Litorilinea aerophila: one gene and its partner. The protein of the gene in region 2 binds, or shares a complex with, the protein of the main gene of each other region. Links are inferred from orthologs where the notes say so. Each region holds a gene or a part of one and is shown on either strand. Other genes may lie near its edges. The genes, in order: xseB and xseA.

Region 1 (11,275 bases), on a different replicon or contig from region 2:
CAGCTGCACCTGCTGGATACCCGCATCGCCCTCATCGTGACTTATCTGGCCGTCAACCTGCCCATCGTGGTCTGGCTGCTGCGGGACTATTTCCAGTCCATCCCCATCGAACTGGAGGAGTGCGCCGCCATTGACGGTGCTTCTCGACTCCGCATCTTCTGGGCCATCGTCCTGCCCCTGTCGGTGCCGGGGCTGGTGGCGACCTTCCTGTTCGTCCTGGTCTTCGCCTGGAACGAGTATCTGCTGGCTCTGTTCCTCTCCAGCGCCAACGCCCAGACCATGCCCCTGACCGTGGCCGCACAGAACGCCACCCGCGGCCCCCAATGGTGGTACATGTCCGTCCTGATCCTGATCATGATTCTGCCGGTGATCGTGGCGGCCATCGTACTGGAGCGCTTCATCGCCCGGGGGCTGCTGGTAGGCGCCATCAAGGGATAAAGTACAAAAAGACACCGTTGCACTACTACCCCATCTTCCACCATACCGCGGATTGAGACCCATGACGACGACCATCCATTTGACCCCAGAGCTGTTCACCCGGCAGGAGCACCTGCTGGTGGAACACGGCTCCCTTTCGGCGACCACCTTTCGGTTCGAAAGCGGCGTCAGCGCCGTCCGCCTGCGGAGCGATACAGGCGAGCTGGTGATGCTCCCCTTCCAGGGGCAGCAGATCTGGTCCGCCGTTGTCGCCGGCCGCAACCTGACCATGAAGTCCATGTTCGATCAGCCCCGGCCCACCCGCCAGTACCTGGAGACCTACGGCGGTTTCCTGCTCCATTGTGGCGTCACGGCCATGGGGGTGCCTGGCGAACAGGACACCCATCCCCTCCACGGGGAGCTGCCCAACGCGCCCTACCAGAAGGCCCATGTGGTGCTGGGGGAAGATGAGCAGGGGCTCTACATCGGGCTGGGCGGCGAGTACCAGCACACCGTGGCTTTCAGCACCAACTATGTGGCCCGGCCGCTGGTCAAGCTCTACGCCGATCGGCCCCGCTTCACCATGGGCCTCCAGTTCACCAACCTCAAGCGCACGCCCATGGAGTACATGTACCTGGCCCACGTGAACTTCCGGCCGGTGGACCACGGGCGGCTGGTCTACAGCGCCCACGCCACGCCGGAACATGTCCGGGTGCGCCGGAGCATCCCCTCCCACGTGCGGCCCGGCCCCGGCTATGTGGAGTTCCTGCAGGAGCTGGCAGAACACCCGGAGAAGCATCACGTCCTGGCGCCGGAACTGGCCTTCGACCCGGAGGTCGTCTTCATCATCGACTACCTGGCCGACGCCGACGGCTGGGCCCACAGCATGCAGGTCCACCCGGACGGCAGCGCCGACTACCTCCGCCATCGGCCGTCGGAGCTGGACAAGGGCGTGCGCTGGATCTGCCGCACGCCGGACCAGGACGCGCTGGGGCTGGTGTTGCCGGCCACGGCCGAGCCGGAAGGCTATACGGCTGAGAAGGCCAAGGGAAATATCCGCACCCTGGGCCCAGGCGAAAGTTTCCAGTGTGAAATGGAGGCGGGCGTCCTCTCGCCCCAGGAAACGACAGCCATGGCTGCCCACATCCAGCAGATCCTGGAGCAGTCCGCCTGAGCAATGAACAATGGAGAATGGAAAATGGAGAATGGAAAATTCGAAATTTCCCTTCTCGATGAATAATTTACTCTGCCGTCCCCATCAGGCCTGTCATCGTTATTTTTACCATAATGAATTTCAAGGAGAACGTTCACATGGCCAACATCCAAAACATGGTGGTCAACCCGCCCCAAAATCGGCTCATCGGGGAGATGCCCAAGATCGGCATCCGTCCCACCATCGATGGCCGCCTGGGCGGTGTCCGGGAATCCCTGGAAGAACAGACCATGGCCATGGCCCGGGCCGTGGCCAACCTGCTCAGTGAAAATCTGCGCCACTACAACGGCCTGCCCGTAGAATGCGTCATCGCCGATACCACCATCGGCGGCGTGGCCGAAGCCGCCCGGACGGCCGAAAAGTTCCGCCGGGAAGGCGTAGGGGTTTCCATCACCGTGACCCCTTGCTGGTGTTACGGCTCTGAGACCATGGACATGGATCCGCTGATCCCCAAGGCTGTCTGGGGCTTTAACGGCACTGAGCGCCCTGGCGCCGTCTACCTGGCTGCGGTCTCCGCTGCCCACAACCAGAAGGGCCTGCCCGTCTTCAACATCTACGGCCGAGATGTCCAGGACGCGGGTGACACCTCCATTCCGGAGGATGTACAGGAGAAGCTGCTGCGCTTTGCCCGGGCCGGGCTGGCCGTGGCCAACATGCGGGGCAAGTCCTACCTGGCCATGGGCGGCGTCTCCATGGGCATCGCCGGCTCCATCGTGGATCACGCCTTCTTCGAACGCTACCTGGGCATGCGGGTGGAGACGGTTGACATGGTGGAGTTCGTGCGGCGCATGGAGCGGGGCATCTACGATCCCGAGGAGTTCCAACGGGCCCTGGCCTGGGTAAAGGAGAACTGCCGGGAAGGGAAGGACTACAACCCGCCGGAGAAACAGCAGAGCCGGGCCGAGAAGGATGAAGCCTGGGCCACCTCGGTCAAGATGGCCCTGATCGCCCGGGATCTGATGGTGGGGAACCCCCGTCTGGCCGAGCTGGGCTACGGCGAGGAAGCCCTGGGCCACAACGCGCTGGCCGCCGGCTTCCAGGGGCAGCGCCAGTGGACCGACCACCTGCCCAACGGTGACTTCCTGGAGGCCATCCTCAACTCTTCCTTCGACTGGAACGGCATCCGGCCGCCCTACATCGTGGCCACGGAAAACGATGCCCTCAACGGCGTCTCCATGCTCTTCGGCCATCTGCTTACCAACGCCGCCCAGGTCTTCGCCGATGTTCGCACCTATTGGAGCCCCGCGTCGGTGAAACGGGTCACCGGCTACGAGCTCACCGGCCGGGCCGCGGGTGGCATCCTCCACCTCATCAACTCGGGGCCGGCCGCGCTGGACGGCACCGGCGAGCAGAGCATCGACGGCAAGCCGGCGATGAAGCCCTACTGGGAGATTACGCCCGAGGAGGCCGGCAAATGTCTGGATGCCACCACCTGGCACGCGGGCATGCTGGAATACTTCCGGGGCGGCGGCTGGTCCACTCGCTTCCGCACCCGTGGGGATATGCCTGTGACCATGTGCCGCCTCAACCTGGTCCAGGGGCTGGGGCCGGCCATGCAGATCGCCGAAGGGTGGACGGTGGAGCTGCCCGACGAGGTGCACACCATCCTGGACGAGCGCACCAATCCCACCTGGCCCACCACCTGGTTTGTTCCCAACATCACCGGCAGCGGCCCCTTCCGGGATGTCTACACGGTGATGAACAACTGGGGCGCCAACCATGGGGCCATCAGCTACGGCCACATCGGCGCTGACCTCATCTCCCTGTGCGCCATGCTGCGCATTCCGGTGTACATGCACAACGTGCCGGAGGAGCGCATCTTCCGCCCCAGCGCCTGGACGGCCTTCGGGGCCAATGAGCCCATGGGCGCGGACTTCCGGGCCTGTGCCAATTTCGGCCCCCTCTACGGCTGAGCCAGGCCTGCCGCCAGGAAAGCTCACCTTCTGAATCGAAAGGCCCCGGTCCAGCTGGGTACCAAACCCTTGGACTGGGGCCTTTCGCGCGCGGCGCCTGGGGCTTGCCGGCTGGCCGACTTGTCCGTACAATGGCCAACCGGATCTGGGTTGGATCCCCAGATTTCACAGATGAACACAGAGTCAGTACTGCGCGATGGTGGCCCATTGGCGGAGGGAGCATCCTCAGATGGGACGCCGTCCCGTCTGGCCCGACTTCTGCGGATGCCGACTCCGCGTCGAAATCGTGAAAGACAGGGATGTGTTTTCAGCTCTCTCTGTGTCATCCGTGTCATCTGTGCCAATGTGTGAAATCTGTGGTTTCTACAGTGGCGTCATTTCAAACCGATTCGGAAAAAACGATCGCGAGGACAGAACATTGTGAGCGCCGTATTGTGGGATCTGGACGGCACCATTGCCGACACGGAGATATTGCATTTCCGGGCCTGGCGCGATGTCATGGCGCGCCACGGCGTGGCTTACGACTTTGCCACCTTTCAGGCCGGTTTCGGGCGGCCCAACAGTGAAATCTTGCCGGAGTTGCTGGGAGAGGAAGCCACGCCGGAGCGGGTGGCCCAGATCAGCGCGGAGAAGGAACGCCTGTTTCGGCGTCTGCTGCAGGAGGAAGGGGTGGAGCTGTTGCCGGGCGTCCAGGAGTGGCTGGAGCGCTTTCAGGCAGCCGGGGTGGCCCAGGTGATCAGCTCGTCGGGGCCCATGGCCAACATTGTGGCCACGGTGGCGTGCCTGGATATCGGGGACTTCTTCCGGGCCCTGTTGACCGGCGCAGTGCTGCCCCGGGGCAAACCGGACCCGGCCCTTTTTCTACTTTCCGCCGCGGCCGTGGGGGCGGAGCCCCAGGAGTGCCTGGTGCTGGAGGACAGCATCCACGGCATCCAGGCAGCCCGCCGGGCCGGCATGGCCAGCGTCGCTGTGGGAAAGCTCACCGCCACGCCAGAGCTGGCCGCCCTCCTGGAAGAGGAAGGGCCACCCACCCTGGCCGTGGCCAGCCTGGCCGATCTGACGTGGGAGCAATGCCAGCAGTTGTGGGCAGCGGCCCGTCTGGAAAAAGGCCCGGGGCGTCAAAGCGTCGGCTGATAAAGCCAATCGCCTAATCACCCAATCCCCATCACGTATTCCGATACGCGTACGTCCGCCGGTAGCCATAATCGGTGCTGAAGCTGCCGAAGGCCTTCTTCCCCACCTGGCTGAGGGGATAGCGCCACAGGGAGCGCAGTCCCCGGCGGGCAATCTGCCAAGGGCTGTAGGTCTTGCGGCAGAGCCAGTCGTAGGCCTCCCGGAGCTCGTCCACGGTGAAGTTCTTGGGCACAAAGGTCACGTGGGCCGTGTCGTAGTACTTCCACGGCATATCCAGGAGCCGGTTTTCCTGTTCCAGCTGCTTGCGGAAGGGCGTCTCTGGGAAGGGCGTCAGGATGGTGATGCTGACGCTGTCCAGCTCGCTGGTGCGGATGAAGTCCCACATGGCCTGGAAGGTGGCCGGCGTGTCCTCGTCAAAGCCCATGACAAAGAGGCCCACCACGCCCACGCCGGTCCCCCGGATGATGCGGATGGCCTCCTCCGCGCCGCTGGCCAGCCCCTTGGACTTGCCGCCCAGCTCCCGACGGTTGTCCGGGTTGACGCTCTCGAAGCCGATGAAGTGCTTGTCCAGGTGGGCGGCCCGGCTCATTTCCAGCAGCTCGGGATGCTTGGCAATGCTCATCTCCGACTGGCAGGTCCAGCCCTGGAGATCCAGCTTGCTGAGGGCCTCGAAGAGTTCGGCGCAGTAGTCCGGCGCGGTGGTGAAGTTCAGTCCGAAGTTGTCGTCGGTGAGGAAGAAGCGCTTGATCCCGCGGCGCTGGATCTCGTCCACCACCTCCTCCACCGGGCGCAGGCGCATTCGCCGGCCGCTGACCCGGATGGCCGTGCAGAAGGAGCAGTTGCGGGGGCAGCCCCGGGTAATCTCCAGGTAGGGGGTCCAGTAGTTTTTGTTTTCGTCCACCATCTGGATAACCCGGTCGGTGATGGTGGCGATGCCGTCCAGGTTGGCCCACTCTTCGTCCCGGTAGACGGGCTTCATCCCTTTGATGCCCTCGGCGGCGAAATCCTGGATGAGCTGCTGCCAGGTGAAGTAGCCTTCACCCACCATGGTGCTGTGGGCAAAGGTCTGGACATGTTCCGGCAGCAGCGTGGCGTGGACGCCGCCGATGGCGACGCCGGCCCCCTGCTGCATGGCCCGGCGGGCGATGACCTCGGCCCGGTCGATGTCGGTGGTCATGGCCGAGATGCCCACCAGGTCGCCCTCCCGCAGGGTGTCCAGTGGCAGATCGTAGAGGTTTTCATCCCAGATTTCCACGGGGATTTCCTCGGGCACCAGCGAGGCCAGGCGCATCAAGGTGTATGGGGAGCCAGGGGCCTTGCCGAAGATGCGGCCATCACGTTTGGGTCGAATTAAGACAACACGTCGCATAATTCCTCCACTGTCGCTACGATTGCGCAATTGACCACGAACGGTGATATGCCCGACGAGCACAATACTCACCGCGACAGGGATGCCCACCAACTTGCGCTGGTGCCCATCCTGTGTTTAAAAAAATAAAAGAGACCTTCCCTTGCCGCGCGCCAATCAGGTGCCCATCATACCATAGAGAGAATGACTGGCCAAGGATTAATCTGAATTGTTTGATAAAAATTCCCGGCCGTCACCTGCCCCCGGCGAAGTAGGGAAGGACCAACAGGGTGTAGACAAAACCCAGGATAGCCCCCACGATGACCTCGGTGGGGGTGTGCCCCAAAAGTTCCTTGAGCTCCTGTTCGCTGATAGGCTGACCGCTGAACAGCTCCCGCACGATCTGGTTGACCACCCGGGCCTGTTTGCCACTCTCCTGGCGGACCCCACGGGCATCGTACATCACGATCAGGGCGAAGACGGTGGAGACGGCAAAGAGCGCGCTGTCCAGCCCCTCCCGCAGGCCCACGGCCGTCGCCAGGCTGGTCACCATGGCCGAGTGGCTGCTGGGCATCCCCCCGGTGCGCACCAGCACGTGGAGGTCAAAGTCGCCCTCCCGGATCCACTCGTAGATAAATTTGAACAGTTGGACCCCGGCCATGGCGCTGATGGGAATCCACAACATGGGATTGGCCCAGAGCGCGTCGACCACGGTGTTCAGCTCTCTTGCCATTCTTCCAACGGGACTGTTTCGTCGTTCGGCTGCCACTGGCGAACCCGCAGCTCCGCTTCGTCCAGTTTGCGGGTGCAATACGCGGCCAGGGTCGCGCCCAGCTCGTAGAGGGACAGGGTCTCTTCCAGGGGCAGATCGCCGTTTTCCAGCGCCGCCAAAATCTCTTCCAGGCGGGCAAACGCCTCTTCGTAGGTGGGTTCAGATTGTGTTTGACTCATCGCTGCTCACTAGCCTTCCTGGCTCCCGCCATGGGGTCTTGGTTTCCCGGTCGCCTCGCCCTTCAACGGATATATGCTTCTGCATGTCAAGATCAGTATACCAAAAGAGCAGTATACCAAAAGAACGTGCAAAACCAGGAACCCTGTGGGGCTGATTCCATCGCGGGGGCGGGGGAGTTGTGCGCCAGGTTCGCCTTGTGTTACGGTATACTTGTCGTTACGCTGTTTGCTGCACGTGTGATCCGATCTGACTGTTGCCGGGAGAAATGCCCATGTGCCCATCCCAGCCATCCCACCAACGAGACACCGCTAGAGATGACCGGCCAGCCGGCCAGGATGAGGCCGCGTCCACTTTGCCGCCGGCTCCTCCGCCGACTGTCGTCTGCCTGGAGCCAGATCTCTTCTTCGCCGCCCGGCTGGAGGATGTGATCCGGGCCGCGGGGGGAAAACCGGTGACGGTGGAGACGCCCGAGGCCTTCGTGGCAGCCGTGGACCGGACCTTTCCCGTCCTGGCCCTGGTGGATCTGAACACACCCGGCGACTGGTACCGGGCCATCGAACGCTGCAAGATCCGCCCCCACACCCGCCAGGTGCCCATCTACGCCTTCGGCAGCCATGTGGATGTGGAGACCCTGAAGGCCGCCCGGCGGGCCGGCGCCGACCACGCCTGGGCCCGCAGCCGCATGATGGAGCAGCTGGTGGACGTGGTCACCCGGCACGTGCAGCCGCCCGTGCGCTACCCCGAAGGCTGGGACGATGTGCTCCCCGAGGAAGCCCGGGCCGGGGTGGAAGCGTTCAACCAGGGCCACTTCTTCGAGCAGCACGAGCACTTTGAGGAGGCCTGGCTGGCCGAACCCCGACCGATTCGGGAGATGTATCAGGGGATCCTTCAGGTAGGAGTAGCCTTTCTCCTGATCCAGCGGGGCAAATGGAACGGCGCCCTCAAGATGTTCCGGCGGGGATTGCCCCGCCTGCGAGGCCTGCCCGACGTCTGTCAGGGCATCCACATCGGCAAGCTACGGGCCCAGGCAGAGGCCATCCACCGGGAGATCACCGCCCTGGGGCCGAAGCGCCTGGCCGAATTCGACCCGGCCCGCTTCCCGAAGATCGAGCTGGTGGCGCAGGCCGGCCCGGAGTCCACGTCCACCGCCCCGGAATCTCCGCCCGCCCAGGGTGAGTAGGCCCGTTCCTGCTGCCCAGGCGGTTATCCCTGGGCCAACAGGCCGTAGCCCCCATCGATCTCGATGATCTGCCCCACGATCATGGCGGCCTGGTCACTGCACAACCAGGCCACCACCTGCCCCACATCTTCCGGCGTCACCAGACGGCCTGCCGGCGTGGCCCGGACCGCCCTCTCCAGCATCTCATCCTTGTTGGGAAAGAAATCCAGCGCATCGGTCTCCACGAAGCCGGGGCTGACCCCGTTGACGGTGATACCGTCTGGCGCCAGCTCCACGGCCAGGTAGCGGGTCAGGGCCTCCAGCGCGGCCTTGCTGATGCCCACCACGCCGTAGTGGGGGATCACCCGCCGGCTGCCGGCGCTGGTCACCGTGATGACCCGGCCCCAGCCGCGCTGGCGCATGGCGGGCGCCGCACTCTGAACGGCGGCCAGGACGCTGCGTACGTTGATGTTGAACGTCCAGTCCCAGGCCTTGGCCTCCAGCTCCAGGGCCGGCCGTAGGGTCCCGCTGGCCGCATTGGCCACGAAGATGTCCACGCTGCCGAAGCGATCCATCACCTCGGCCACCAGCTGGCGGGCCGCTTCCTCCCGGGCCAGGTTGGCCCGAAAGGCTGCGCTCTGGACGCCGTGGGCCATCACCGCCTGGACTGTCTCCTCGGCCTCCGGGCGCCTGCGGGCGAAGTGGACGGCCACATTGCAGCCCTGGGCGGCCAGGGCTAAGGCGATGCCCCGGCCGATGCCCCGGCTACTGCCGGTGACCAGGGCCGTTTTACCGTCAAGGGGCGCTGTCGATGGTGGCATGGCATTCCACTCCCTTCAGCCCAGCCTACCAGTCCAGGGCCAGCAGGCGCAGGAGCTCCTGGGGCGTGGTGGTTCCCCGCACCCGGACCCGGCGCAGTTCGAAAAGGTTGTCGCTGCGGTGGGTGGCTCCCTGGATGGTGGTGAGGCCGGCCCAGTAGTTGGCGCTGCGGAAAATGTCGATGGTCCGCTGATCGTAGTCGCCGGCCGGGTAGGAGACGAAGCGAGGCCGGACGCCCAGCTCGTACTCGATGGTCTCCAGGCTCCCCAGCGCCTGCCAGACCAGGTAGTCGTCATCTTTGCCCTTGAGGCTGATATGGTTGCGGCCGTGGGACTCGATGGACATGCCCGCCGCGTACATTTCCCGGGCCATGTCCCAGGTCAGGTACTCGGGGCGCTGTTCATCGATGAAGTCGGTGACCACGAAGAAGGTGGCGATCATGCCCCGTTCCCGCAGGCGGGGAAACGCGTTTTCGTAGTTGTCCCGGTAGCCGTCGTCAAAGGTGAGGATGACCGGCTTCTCTGGCAGGGGAGCGCCCTGGGTCAAGTGGGCGATCAGGTCATAGAGGCTGATGGTGGTGTAGCCGGCCTCCTGGATGGCGTCCAGGTGGGCAGCGAAGTCCTCAGGCTTCACCGAAAGATCCTGCCGGTAGATGTCTGCGCCGGGCGGTGGCACGCTGATGTAGTGGTACATGAGGATGGGCACCCGGACTGTGCGCACCACGCCGTCTGGGGTGGGCTCCATCGGGGGCGTGGGCGATGGCAGGGGCGTCGGGGTGGGCGTGGGCAACAGGACGACTGTCGGCGGCGTGGGGTGACCAGGGACTGGGCTGGCCAGGGCCGTGGCCACCTGGGGCACCGCCAGCTGGAGCAGCGCAGTCAACGGCAGGGTAGCGGTGGTGCTGGCGGTGGCCGTGAGGGGGCTGCCGGCGGCAAGGGAGGGTGTGGGTAGCGGCGAATCTGCCACATGGGTGGGGGTGTCGGCAGGCGCTGTCGCTGCCGTTGCCGTCGGTGTCTGGGTCGGCCTGGGTGTACGGGTCGGCGTGGCGGACGGCCGGGGCGTCCTGGTGCTGGTCGGCGAGGGCGTTGCCTGGACCTGGGCCGAGCGGGCCGGCGTGGCGGTTGACCTGGGCATGGCAGCCGCCCGGGAGCCACAGCCCGCCATCAACAGGGCTATGGCCAGGAAGAGCACGGGCACGAGCATACGCCGGCGCCCACAGTCCAGACCTTCGGATTGGATGGATCTTCCAGAATATCCCTGTGCCATGGCTGCAATGGTATCATGGGGGACAGGCTTGAGCAATTTCAACGTCCAGTTTTCGATGGCAAGATCCGGATGCCCGCCGCTCCTGCGGGCGCCCTCGACAATCTATTGTTCATTGGTGGCTTGGGTTGACATGGCAGATTGTCTAAACTATACTGGTTGGACAATTCAGTGCACTTCCATGGCAGTTTACCGGCCCTTGGGCGATGCGGTTGACTGCCATGCCTTTTGTATTGCGCACCGTCTACGCGACGAATTGCTCGCCCGCCCGCCGGGATTGGCCGGCATCTGGTAAATCCCGGCAGAAATGCGCCAGAGCGTTTCCACCAGAGACCGGGTGGCCGCATCTCCACACTTCTGCCAGGGGATTTACGCCAGGCTGGCCAGAGGGGGGGCCCGTCGACCATCATCGTTCCGAAGCAATTCAAGTCTGACCAGTTGGATTTGGGGGATCCATGTACAGGGAAAAGATCCGCGAGTATTATGATCACCTGAGCCGCAGTTACCGCAAGGTTGCCGATTTCATCCTGAGCAACTACTACGAAGTGTCGTTCATGACTGCGGCCCAGTTGGCATACTCGGTCGGAGTGGATACCACAACCGTCGTGCGCTTTTCACAGCGGCTGGGCTACAACGGTTATCCGGAGCTGCTGAACGACATTCGTGAACAGGTCAAGGCGGAGATTTACGCCGCCTACGAACCTCGAGCCCTCTCGCCGGAGGATCCGGCCAGCGCCTTTAAAGATCGGGCCGAACAGGAGCAACACAACCTGAAACAGATGTTGATCCACAATCCCCCTGACCACGTACGACGGGTGGCTGCCATGTTGGAGCAGGCCCGCCATATCGTGCTCATCGCCGAGGGCTACGCCAACACCGTCGCCGAAATGGCTGCCGAGCAGCTCCGCCATCGGGGCATTTCGGCCGAGGCCGCCGCGGACGATCCGGTGCGGCTGGCTGGGACGCTCCTCAGCCTGACGCCCGACATGCTGGTGGTGGGCATCAGTGCCACAGAGTACGGTGAAAATGTGGCCAACGCCCTGGCCTACGCCCGCAC
Region 2 (11,316 bases):
GTAGTGGACCAGGCCGGCGACGGTGCCGATCCACATGCTGTCGCCTTCGTTCAGGAGGGAGGCGATCACCGGGGCGGGCAACGCCTCGGCTGCGATGGGCTCCTGCCAGGCTTCCCCATCAAAACGGCGCACCCCTTCGAAGGTCCCGATCCAGATGCCCCCCTGGCTATCCTCGGCCAGGGTGAGGACGCTGCTGGGGACGCCATCCTCCGGGCCGAAGACCCGGTCCCGACTGGTGACGCCTACTTTGTGGCGCACCCCCGCCCCGCCGGTGGCAATCCAAAGGGTGCCGTCCCGGGCTACCAGCAGGTCGTTGATGTAGTTCAGCGGATCGTCCAGGGAACTGCCCTGCTCGTCGTTGAACCACATCTGCTTCTGATAGCGGAAGACGCCAGCCGGCGTGGCAAACCAGACAGAGCCATCCTGGTCCACGGCCACATCCCGGACAAAACGGGTGGTCAGGTTGGGATCGCCGGTGATGCCATAGGCCCGGGTGGTATCCTGCCGGGGGTCATAGACCACTGCGCCGGCCCCGTCGGTGGCGGCCCACACATCCCCCTGAAAGTCACCGGCCAGAGCCTGGACCAGAGCCGGCTTGCTCAGCTCGTCCAGGGTCTCCACCAGGTGCCAGTTGGATCCGAAGGACCAGCCCCAGACCAGGCCGAAGGGGGTCCCGGCGTAGATGCGCCCCAGGTTATCGATCCAGAGGGCATAGACACCGGCGGAAAAGTAGGGCTGGTCGCTGGCAATCTGCCGCCACTCCCCCTGCCGGTATTGCCACAGGCCATCCAGGGCGCCCAGCCAGAGGACGTCGTCCGCGGCCAAAGCGGCGTAGATGGGCTGCTCGCCCAGGGCGGTCGCTGGCGTGGCCTCATTCCCATTCGCCACGCTGTAGAGCCCCTGATCGGTCCCCACCCAGAGGCGTCCGCCGAAAGCAACCAACACATGGACGGGTGAACGGAACTGGGCCACCAGGTGCCATGTATCCCCGTCCCAGCGGGCCACGCTGCCCGTGTCCGTCCCCGCCCAGACATGACCATTCTCCGGATCCCGGGCCAGCGCCAGGGTCAGACCATTGGGGGTAAAGTGCCCCAGGTCCGGAAGTCCCTCGGCATTGGTCTGGGCATTCTCACCCAGGCTGGGGTAGGTGGTCCAGGTGCCGTCGAAGCGGCTGACGCCGTTGTCGGTGCCGAACCATAGGGCCCCTTCATCCACCAGAATGGACCAGACGTTGTTGGAAGCCAGCCGGTCGGACTGTTGGGTGAAGCGCGTCCAGCGTGGATCGGGGGAGCCCTGGGCATAGATGGGCAGCTCGTGGCGCTGGATGCTGCCGAGCAAGACCATCAAGGACAGGAAGATCACCGGGCCCCATCGAACTTGGGGAAGCCGTTTCAGAGGATGCCTGCCGGATTTTCGGCGATGGTGTGGAAGTTGCTTGCGGTTCATCAGGAGCTGGGCCGTCTGCCTCTCCCCGTTCTTCAATTTATATTGACTGTTACCGGTCATAAATCCCGTTCATCTTTTTGATGTTGACATATTATAGGGTAGTCGATGCGGATTGTCAACACAATTTGAACAGATTGTAAGCCCTACATTTTCCATGACGGCTGCCAGGTCCGTATGGTTACGGCCACTTTGGTCTACACGAACAATCTGGGGTTAGATCACGGGCGTCGGTATCCCCAGATCCGGCCTCCTTGGCGGGCCGGAGACCCGCCCTCCGTTCCTATTGAACCCCATCCGCGCAGATGGCGGCCTTGGTCGTAGGTGCGGTTTCTAACCGCACGATGGCACCAGATCCGGGCAGGTGAAGGAGCGGCGATGGCTGCGCAGCTGCGAGCTGCGCCTACGACGGGGCACTCAATCCGCGCGGATGGCGGGCCTTACCGTAGGTGCGGTTTCTAACCGCACGATGGCACCAGATCCGGGCAGGTGAAGGAGCGGCGACGGCTACGCAGCTGCGGGCTGCGCCTACGACGGGGCACCCATGCCCGTCGGGGACAGGAAAGGCAACGGATGCCCTCCTGTCGGGCCGGGCGGCCGGACCTAGATTGTGGGGAGAGGAGGGAGTCAGCGGGCGAAGGCCCGGAAGGGGTTGGTGTGGGTTAACTGGCGCAGGGTGGCCGAATCCAGACCGGCCGCCTCCAGTTTGGGCAACAGGACCTGGCTGAGATAGGTGTAGGGCTTCGGGGTGCCGCCGCCAGGTTTGGAGGGGTCATACCAGCCCCGGTCGTGGCTCAAGAGGAGATGATCCCCCAGACCGGCCTCCAGCACCTGTCGGATGTGGTGGATGAAATACTCGTCGCTGTACCGTTCGCTGCCAATGGCGTCATATTCGATCCAGGCGCCCCGGCGAGCCACGGCCAGGTGGCGGGAAAAGTCCGGCTCCGCCTGGGTATGGATCCAGATGAAGCGCTCGGGGGTGTAGCCAGCTTCTTCCAGGATATCCAACTGCTCCCACACCACCCGCCCCCGGATGGTGTGGGAGCCGATGACCGCGCCCGTGGCTGCGCCGGCCCGGGCAGCAGCCCGCAGGATCTTGGCTTCACAGGGGGTGATGCCGTCGTCGCCGGCGCTGATCTTGATCCAGGCGGCCTGCACGCCGGTATCCCCGATTTGCTCCGTGAGTTCCTGCAACATCCACTCGTAGAGCTCATCTTCGGTGGCCGCCTGGGCCCAGGGCGGTACCCAGGGCTCCCGGTAAATGCCCGTGGGCACCACCACCGGGAAATTAGTCGCCTCCGAAACGGCCAGGTCGATGTCAGCCCGACGGCCAACCCCCTCGGGCGTACACTCCACCAGCGCGGTGACGCCCAGGGCCTTGATCTTCTCGATCTCCGGCGCCATGACCGGGATCACCTCCTCCGGTCGAGCCCGGCGGTAGTTGGCCTCCTCGATGGGTCCCAGGTCCACGAAGATGTGCTCATGGGGCAGGATCATGCCCAGCTCCGCTTCGCTCTTGGGCCCCAGGGTGGTGATCAGGTGGGACATGGCCGGCCGCTCCTTTCGCTCCGAGACTTTCGCCCCTGGCCGTGGCATGGATACGCTACATGACCGGTGGAACCTACCCCTGGTCCCACACCAGCCAGATCTCCCCCTGGCCCTCCGGCACAGAGAAGGCAAAATCCTGGCTGTCCCGCTCGCCGTTACCGTCCAACACGTACATGACGTAGTTGCCGGCCACCGTGTTGCCGGGGAGCTGGTCCAGCCCCAGCTTGTACTCGTAGTTGTAGGGGCCCAGGGGACCGTCGCTCTTGTTCAGGGCGATGCTGCGCACATGGTCGCCGATGGGCAACTTCACGCCATCCTTGATCAGGACCACAAAGTAGCTGCCCTGGGGCTGGCCGCCATCGATGCCGCTGTGGATGAAGAAGAGCTGGAGCTTCAACTCCATGCCCCCATTGTTGCCGAACTTGGGTCCCTCCCGCACCTTGAATTTGCAGCCATCCCCACCGATGTTGGCACACGGATCGGCCGCAGGTGGCGGTGCGGCAGCCGGGGCCGGCGTATCCGTGGGCGGCGGTGGAGCCGCGACGACAGGCGGCGGCGTCGGGATGTTCTCCGCCACGGGGACGTTGTCCCCGTTCTCCACCTGAACCAGATCGCCGAAGATCCAGCCCTGCTGGCCGTTGACACAGCAGAATTGCCACCAGGTCCCCTCTGGGTTGCGGGCCACGATGTCAAACTGCTGATCCCGGGTCACCGCGCCCACCAGGCCGTAGCTGGTACCCGGCCCGTTGCGCACGTTGGCCGCCTCGATGAGCACGGTCAATTTGGGGAGCGCAGGGGCAGGCGTGGGGGTGGGCGTGTCGGTAGGAACCGCCGGCGGCGGCTCGGGCGTGGGCTCGTCCGGCCGGGGTGTCGCCGTGGGGACCGGCGTGGGCGGCGCTTCCTGTTGGGCCACAGCCGGCGCCGCTGGCTCCTGGGCGGGAGCGGCATCTGCCGGCGTGGGGGTAAAGGTGGGAACCAGCTCCCGCCGAGGGGTCGGGGTGGGCTCGGGCCCGGCACCACCGAAGAGGAAGCCACAGCCGCTCAACAGCAGGGCAGCCCCCAACACGACAACCATCCAACCGCTGCGCCGGTGTACACGGCGCCCCAAAATCCTCGTCCAAGCCATCCTTGACTCCTCAAAGCTTTGACACCCCTCTGGGGAGTGTGGCATAGTACGCTCCATGTTGCAGCCACCGGACAAACTGCCCGACGATCGACGTCGCGCCTGGCAGCAGGCCAGGGAAACCTTCAACCAGGCCTATCGCCTGCAAACCCAGGGAGATTGGGCCGGTGCCATGGCGGCCTATCGCCGTTCCATTGCCTATTTCCCCACGGCAGAGGCCTACACCTTCCTGGGCTCCATCTACGCCAACCTCTACCTCTACGAAGCAGCCATGGCCGAATGTCAGCGGGCCATCGCCCTGGACCCCGACTTCGGCAACCCCTACCACGACATGGGCACCTACCTCATGGCCCAAGAGCGCTGGGAAGAGGCCATCCCCTGGTTCCAGAAGGCCCTCCAGGCCCGGCGCTTCGAAGCCCGCCATTACACCCACTACCATCTGGGCCAGATCTGCGAGAAGCAGGGCCTCTGGGAGGCAGCCATGGACCATTACCGCCAGGCCCTGGAACTGGCCCCAGACTATCAACAGGCCCGGCAGGCCCTGTACACCCTCTACGCACGCCAGAATTGAGCGATCTCCTCGCAAAGGGCAGGTCACCTCAACGCAGGTCACTTCAACGGTTGGGAGCCTCGGGGGCGTTCTCCACCCGCTGCACCTGATAGGCGCCCCGGGCGGCCAGCACCGTAAGAAGCTCCCCCACCGGCACCATGGCCGGATCGACGACCACCTGACCGTCCTGGCGGTGAACGATGCTATACCCTCGCTGCAGGACCCGCCGGGGGCTCAGGGCTTCCAGGCGCTGGTAGGCCGCGTGGTTGCGCTCGGCCAGCTGGCGCAAGCGGTTCCAGATGGCGTTGTGCAGCCGGCGCTCCCGCTCGTCCAGAGCCTGCCGCTGCCGGTCCAACTGCCGGCTCGGGTGCAGGCGCAGCAGACGCAGCCTGGCCTGGTCGGTCTGGTCCCGCCAGCGGGCCAACGCCCGGTTGACCAGCTGATCCAGGTGGCGGCGCCGGTTGACCAGGGTGGCCCACACCTCCTGACGGTCCGGCACCACGGCGGCGGCCGCGGCCGAGGGGGTGGGCATCCGCAGGTCGGCCACAAAGTCCGCGATGGTGAAGTCCGTCTCGTGGCCGATGCCCGTGACCACGGGCAGGTGGCTGTGGGCGATGGCGTAGGCCACCTGGGGCTCGTTGAAGGCCCAGAGATCCTCGATGCTGCCGCCGCCCCGGGCCAGGATGAGGGTGTCGATGGCCTCCACCTCCAGGTGATAGCGGTTGGCCGTGGCCAGGGCAGCCTCGATCTGGGCCGGCGCTTCCCCCCCCTGCACGAGGGTGGGAAAGACCACCACATCCACCAGGGGCCAGCGGGCCGCCAGCACCCGCAGAATGTCCCGGAGCGCGGCGGCGTCCGGGCTGGTCACCACGCCCAGCCGGCAGGGCCAGGGCGGGATAGGACGCTTGCGCTCCTGGGCGAAGAGCCCCTCGGCCTCCAGCTGGCGCTTCACAGCCTCGAAGCGGGCATAGAGCTGGCCGCGGCCGGCCGGGCGGATGCGGTTCACGTAGAGCTGGTAGACGCCCCGGTCCGGGTAGACCCCCACATAGCCGTGGGCGATGATCTGATCCCCTTCCCGGGGGAGCCAGCTGTGGGCCATGGCGTTGCCCCGCCACATGACCGCGGCGATGCTGGCGCCCTGGTCCTTCAGGCTGAAGTAGATGTGGCCGCTGTTTGCCCGTTTCCAGTTGCTCACCTCCCCGGTGACCTGGACATCTCGCAACAGCTCGTCCCGCTCAAACAGGGCCACGATATGGGTGGTCAACGCCGAAACTGTGATGGGATTCATCCTGGACCTTTCCGCCGGCTCAATCTGGGGCCATTCTAGCACAGGGCACCGGGAATGGGGAACCCGGACAGCCCGTGGCGAGCGGCGAAGTCACAAGATCGAGATATTGACAAACTTCAATTTATTGGGTATCCTGGGACCCATGAACGAGATGACCGCAGAAAGCACACATATCACGGATAAACCCAGCGCCAGCAGCCCGACCACCCGACAGCCGGATGCCTGCTGCAATCTGCTGCCGGGGTTGCGGCTGGAGGAGGGCGAGGCGACCCGGCTGGCCAACCTCTTCAAGGCCCTCAGCCATCCGGTGCGGCTGCAGATCGTGGATCTGCTCAGCCGTTACGGCGGACAGGTCTGCGTCTGCGACATCGAACAGCACTTTTCCCTGTCCCAGCCCACCATCTCCCACCACCTGAAGATCCTGCGCCAGGCAGGGCTGCTGGAAGCGGAGCAACGGGGGGTGTGGGTCTACTACCACACACGCCCGGAGATCCTGGCGGAGCTGCACCGGCTCATGGCCGATTTGGCGGCTGGACCGGCTCAACGGCCGGAGGAAGTGTCCGCCTGAGCTGGGAAGCCCCAACCAGCCCGGCCCTAGGCCGGGTTTTTTGAGGTCGAATATATTGATATATTTCTATCTATCAATGAAAGGAACGCCATCTATGGAGCGAGAAGCGCCTGAACGCCCCGTGCCCGCCCATCCCCCACCCCACCACCGGCAACCGTCCGGGCCACCGGTGGCCCTGCAGCCCCTGACGCCTGAGCACGTCCCGGCGGTGCTGGCGCTGTTGCAGGCCAGCGGGCTGCCCCAAGAGGGCTTCCCGGAAGCGGTGGCAGCCGGGCTGACGGCGTGGGCCGGAGATGAACTGGTCGGCAGCGCCGCCCTGGAAATCTACGGGCAGAGCGGCCTGCTGCGCTCGGTGGCCGTGGCTGCACCCTGGCGCCATCAGGGGATTGGCGCCCGGCTGACCGCGGCCACCCTGGAGCTGGCCCGGCAGCGCGGCTTGCAACAACTCTACCTTCTCACCGAAACCGCGGTCGACTATTTCGTCCGACATGGCTTTGCCCCCATCCCTCGGGACGCGGTGGAACCGGCGGTGCAGGCATCCCTGGAGTTTGTCAGCGCCTGCCCCCAGACAGCCCAGGCCATGGTCTGCCAGCTCGGTTCCCTGCTGCCCGATGAAGCATAACGCTGTCGTCTACCACCTATCACAGAAAGGAATGACCATGAATCACCTGCCCAACACGCCCGAATCGATCAAAGAGAACGTCCGAGCCTACTACGGCGCCCGGGCCCAGCAGGCCGAACAGAGCTGTTGCGGAGATGAGTGCTGCGGCAGCCTCTACTCGCCGGAAGAGCTGGCCCTGGTTCCCCCCGAGGCAGCCAGCAGTTCCCTGGGCTGCGGCAATCCCACCGCGCTGGCCGGCCTGCAGCCCGGTGAAGTGGTCCTAGACCTGGGCTCGGGCGGAGGCCTGGATGTCTTCCTGGCCGCGCAGCGGGTAGGTCCCCAGGGGTTCGTCTATGGCGTGGACATGACCGACGAGATGCTGGCCCTGGCCCGCCGCAACGCCGCCAGACTGGGCATCCAGAACGTGGAATTCCGCAAGGGCGACATTGAGGATCTCCCCTTGCCGGACGCCAGCGTGGATGTGATCCTCTCCAACTGCGTCATCAACCTCTCGCCCCACAAGGACCAGACCTTGAACGAGGCCTTTCGGGTGCTCCGGCCCGGCGGCCGGCTGGCCATCTCGGACATCGTTATCGACGGCGACCTGGCGGACCTGCCCGTCAGCGAGGCGGAGATTCGCCAGGCCCTGAGCTGGGCGGGCTGTATCGCCGGCGCGCTGACCATGGACCAGTACCGGCAGCTCCTGGACGCAGCCGGCTTCCAGGAGATCGAGATTCAGGTCCAACATCGTTACACCCTGGCCGACCTGGCTCCCCAGGAAGAGCTGGCCACCCACCCATTGCCCCGGCCGGTGTTGGAGGCCCTGGTGGGCCGCTTCACCAGCAGCGCCATCACGGCCCGACGCCCCCTGTGATGGGGCAGGGTCAGGGGGACGCGTCCGCGTCCCCCTGGCCACACCGCGCGCTTCGCCCCTAAACATTGGACTCCTCTCCCTGGACACATTGTCCCTTGATCAGGCCCCATTGTCCCAGTACAATTGCAAATTGTTTCAGCCCATCTGCCCAAGAGACCCATCTGCAGGAAGGAGGGATTGCCCTGGGCCTTTCCCTAAAGCTGGACCGGCAGGCCGGACCGGCGCTCTATCAACAATTGGCAGAACAGATCAAGCTCCAGATTGTCCAGGGGCGATTGCCTGCCGGCACCCAGCTGCCCACCGTCCGCGAGCTGGCCCGCACCCTGGGGGTCACCCGGGTCACAGTGCAAATGGCCTACCATGAGCTCCAAAATGCGGGTCTGGTGGAAGCCACCGTGGGCCGGGGGACCTTCGTCAGCCGGCATGTGGAGGCCCGCCCTCCGGCCCAGAGCCTGGGACGCCAGTTGACGCCGGATGCGGTGGTCAACGACATCCTGCAGTTGGGGCAGATTGCCGGGTTGCGCTCTCTGGCCGACGCCGCGCCCGATGCCAGCCTCTTTCCCGCCCAAGAATTCTGGCAGGCCCTGGATGAATGCCGCGGCGAGGCCCTCGAGATGGTGCGCTATGGCGCCTCCCAGGGGGATCCCCTGCTCCGGGTGGAAGTAGCCCGTCTTCTACAGGACCGGGGGATGGCGGTCACTCCAGACGAAGTGTTGATCGTGGCCGGCGTGACCCAGGGGCTGGCCCTGGTGGCCCAGGCGTTGGCCCGGCCCGGCGAGCCGGTGCTGGTGGAGCAGCCCACCTATCTGGGCTTCCTGCACACCCTGAAGGCCCACGGCGTGCAGCCTCTGGCTGTTCCTCTGGACGAGGAGGGACCCATCCCAGAGGCCGTGGAGCGTCTGGCCATCCAGCAGCGCCCCCGTTTCTTCTACACCGTGCCCACCTTTCAGAACCCGACGGGCGTCTGTGCGACACCCGCCCGTCGGGCGCAACTGCTGGCCCTAGCCGAGCAGTACGGCTTCCTGCTGGTGGAGGACGACCTCTACGCGCGGCTCAGCTATGAGGGGCCGCCGCCGCCCGCGGTGAAGAGCCTGGATCGGAGCGAAAGCGTGATCCACGTGGGGGGCTTCTCCAAGTTGCTCATGCCGGGCCTGCGCCTGGGTTACGTGGTGGCGCCGCCGCCGATCCACGAGCGCCTGCTCTCCCTGCGCCGGGCGATGGATCTCTGCAGTCCGCCGTTGCTCCAGCGGGCCCTGGCGCGTTTTCTCCACGAGGACGGGCTGAAACGTCACCTGCGGCGGGTGTTGCCCCTGTATCGCCAGCGCCGGGATGCCTTGCTGGCGGCCCTGAGGCATCACATGCCCCCCGCGGTCCAGTGGACCCGCCCCCAAGGGGGCTTCTGTGTCTGGCTGACCCTACCCCGTCGGAGTACCCTGGCGGATCTCCAACAGGCCGCCCTGCAGCAGGGCTGGGCCTTTGCCCCAGGCGAGGTCTTCCTCACCAGGCCCAGCCCCGACTACCATCTGCGTCTCTGCTTTGGCGCTCAGCCCCCTGAATGGATTGCCCAGGGGGTGGAAGTGTTGGCCAACCTGATCCGGGAGCGGCTGGACCGCCAGGAGTCGGTGATCGAGCCCCCGTCGGATTGGCTGCCCCTGGTCTAAACCCGCCCTATGGGCCCAACTGGAAAGGAATCTGCATTCATGACCCGCTTCGCCTTCTTTAACGGTGCGATCCGACCCATCGAGGAGGCCCGGATCAGCGTAATGACCCACACCTTCAACTACGGCACGGGCTGCTTCGGTGGCCTGCGCGGCTACTGGAATGCCGACGAACGGCAGCTCTACGTCTTCCGCATCCTGGACCACTATCGCCGCTTCCTGGAGAGTGGCAAGCTGCTCCTGGCCCAACTGGACTACAGCCCGGAAGATCTGGCCGCGTTTACCCTGGAGCTGCTACGGGCGGAGGGCTGGCAGGAGGATTGTTACATCCGCCCCATCCTGTACAAAGCCGACGAAACCATCGGCGTCCGCCTCCACGACCTCCGGGACGCCGTCACCATCTTCAGCATTCCCATGGGGCGCTACATCCCGGCAGAAGAAGGGGCCCGGGCCTGCGTCAGCAGTTGGCGACGGGTGGACGACACGGCCATCCCGGCCCGGGGCAAACTCATCGGCAGCTATGTCAACAGCGCGTTGGCCAAGAGCGAGGCCGTGCTCAACGGCTTCGACGAAGCCCTGGTCCTCAACCAGGATGGCCACCTTGCCGAAGGCAGCGCGTCCAACCTCTTCGTGGTGCGGAACGGCGTGCTCTACACCCCGCCCATCTCCAGCAACGTGCTGGAGGGCATCACCCGCCGCTCCATCATCCAGATGGCCCGGGAAGTGCTGGGGCTGGACGTGATAGAGCGGGAGATCGACCGCACGGAGCTCTACGTGGCGGATGAGGCTTTCCTGTGTGGCACCGGCGCCCAGATCACCGCCCTCGCCAGCGTGGATCACCGGCCCGTGGGCAACGGAAAGCTGGGGCCGGTGACCAAGGCCCTGCGGGATCTCTACTTTCGGGTCGTGCGGGGCCGGGAACCCCGCTACCGCCACTGGCTGACGCCAGTCTTCGAGACGGAACGGACGGCCGCGGAAAGCATTGGGAAGGGATAAAGGATAAAGAGGACGGGATGAAGTCCAAAGGGAGTGCCAACATGGACACGGAAACCGAGGGCAAAGGGACGACCATGCCAGAAAAACCGGCGGGCCAGGAAGAGGCTGCCGACGTCAAGGGGGCGGTCCGCCGCCAGTTTAGCCAGACCGCAGCCCACTATCGGGCCAGCCAGGTGCACGCCGGGGGCGTGGAGCTGGAGCAGATGCTGGCGCTGGCCCGTCTGCGGGGCGACGAGACCGTGCTGGATGCCGGCTGTGGCCCTGGCCACACCGCGCTGGCCTTTGCCCCCCACGTGGGGCAGGTCATCGCGGTGGATCTCTCCCAGGAGATGTTGGCGGAAGGCCGCCGGCTGGCCCGGGAGCGGGGCATTGACAACGTGGAGTTCCGCCTGGGCGATGTGGAGGCCCTGCCCTTTCCAGAGGGCAGCTTCGACCTGGTCACCTCCCGCTACAGCGCCCACCACTGGCCCCATCCCTTGCAGGCCCTGCGGGAATTCCGCCGGGTGCTGCGCGCCGGCCCCAGGCCGGGCCGGCTGCTGCTGGCGGATGTGGTCTCCTTCGACGATTTCACCGTGGACACCCACGTCCAGGCCATGGAGCTGCTGCGGGATCCCTCCCACGTCCGGGATCATACCGTCGGCCAGTGGCTGGCGATGCTGGATCGGGC

Evidence for each region.
Region 1: the proteins of xseA (region 2) and xseB are in contact, whole or in part, in a cryo-EM structure (PDB 8TXR), measured with the Escherichia coli proteins. The link is inferred for Litorilinea aerophila from one-to-one orthologs.

Annotation. Positions count from the first base shown.
Region 1 is NZ_VIGC02000021.1:33,568-44,842, forward strand. Bases 5,360-8,097 are described here. They hold xseB (exodeoxyribonuclease VII small subunit), read right to left. Parts: upstream 6,977-8,097; coding sequence 6,743-6,976; downstream 5,360-6,742. Other genes in these bases: FKZ61_RS15590 (B12-binding domain-containing radical SAM protein), read right to left, coding at 5,360-6,046; FKZ61_RS15595 (divergent PAP2 family protein), read right to left, coding at 6,279-6,758; FKZ61_RS15605 (DUF309 domain-containing protein), read left to right, coding at 7,249-8,097. Outside these bases: FKZ61_RS15570 (carbohydrate ABC transporter permease), read left to right, coding at 1-438; FKZ61_RS15575 (DUF4432 family protein), read left to right, coding at 500-1,591; FKZ61_RS15580 (L-fucose isomerase), read left to right, coding at 1,747-3,543; FKZ61_RS15585 (HAD family hydrolase), read left to right, coding at 3,964-4,677; more of FKZ61_RS15590, read right to left, coding at 4,709-5,359; more of FKZ61_RS15605, read left to right, coding at 8,098-8,157; FKZ61_RS15610 (SDR family oxidoreductase), read right to left, coding at 8,181-8,957; FKZ61_RS15615 (polysaccharide deacetylase family protein), read right to left, coding at 8,983-10,158; FKZ61_RS15620 (MurR/RpiR family transcriptional regulator), read left to right, coding at 10,674-11,275. UniProt on the Escherichia coli protein: Bidirectionally degrades single-stranded DNA into large acid-insoluble oligonucleotides, which are then degraded further into small acid-soluble oligonucleotides.
Region 2 is NZ_VIGC02000025.1:58,228-69,543, reverse strand. What follows is about bases 3,841-6,619. They hold xseA (exodeoxyribonuclease VII large subunit), read right to left. Parts: upstream 5,953-6,619; coding sequence 4,729-5,952; downstream 3,841-4,728. Other genes in these bases: arsN2 (arsenic resistance N-acetyltransferase ArsN2), read left to right, coding at 6,615-6,619; FKZ61_RS17515 (ArsR/SmtB family transcription factor), read left to right, coding at 6,095-6,520; FKZ61_RS17525 (tetratricopeptide repeat protein), read left to right, coding at 4,173-4,685; FKZ61_RS24070 (SH3 domain-containing protein), read right to left, coding at 3,841-4,066. In the rest of the region: FKZ61_RS17540 (two-component regulator propeller domain-containing protein), read right to left, coding at 1-1,344; FKZ61_RS17535 (phosphotriesterase family protein), read right to left, coding at 2,071-2,991; more of FKZ61_RS24070, read right to left, coding at 3,065-3,840; more of arsN2, read left to right, coding at 6,620-7,142; arsM (arsenite methyltransferase), read left to right, coding at 7,180-7,995; MocR-like pyridoxine biosynthesis transcription factor PdxR, read left to right, coding at 8,232-9,656; FKZ61_RS17495 (branched-chain amino acid transaminase), read left to right, coding at 9,696-10,649; FKZ61_RS17490 (class I SAM-dependent methyltransferase), read left to right, coding at 10,691-11,316. UniProt on the Escherichia coli protein: Bidirectionally degrades single-stranded DNA into large acid-insoluble oligonucleotides, which are then degraded further into small acid-soluble oligonucleotides.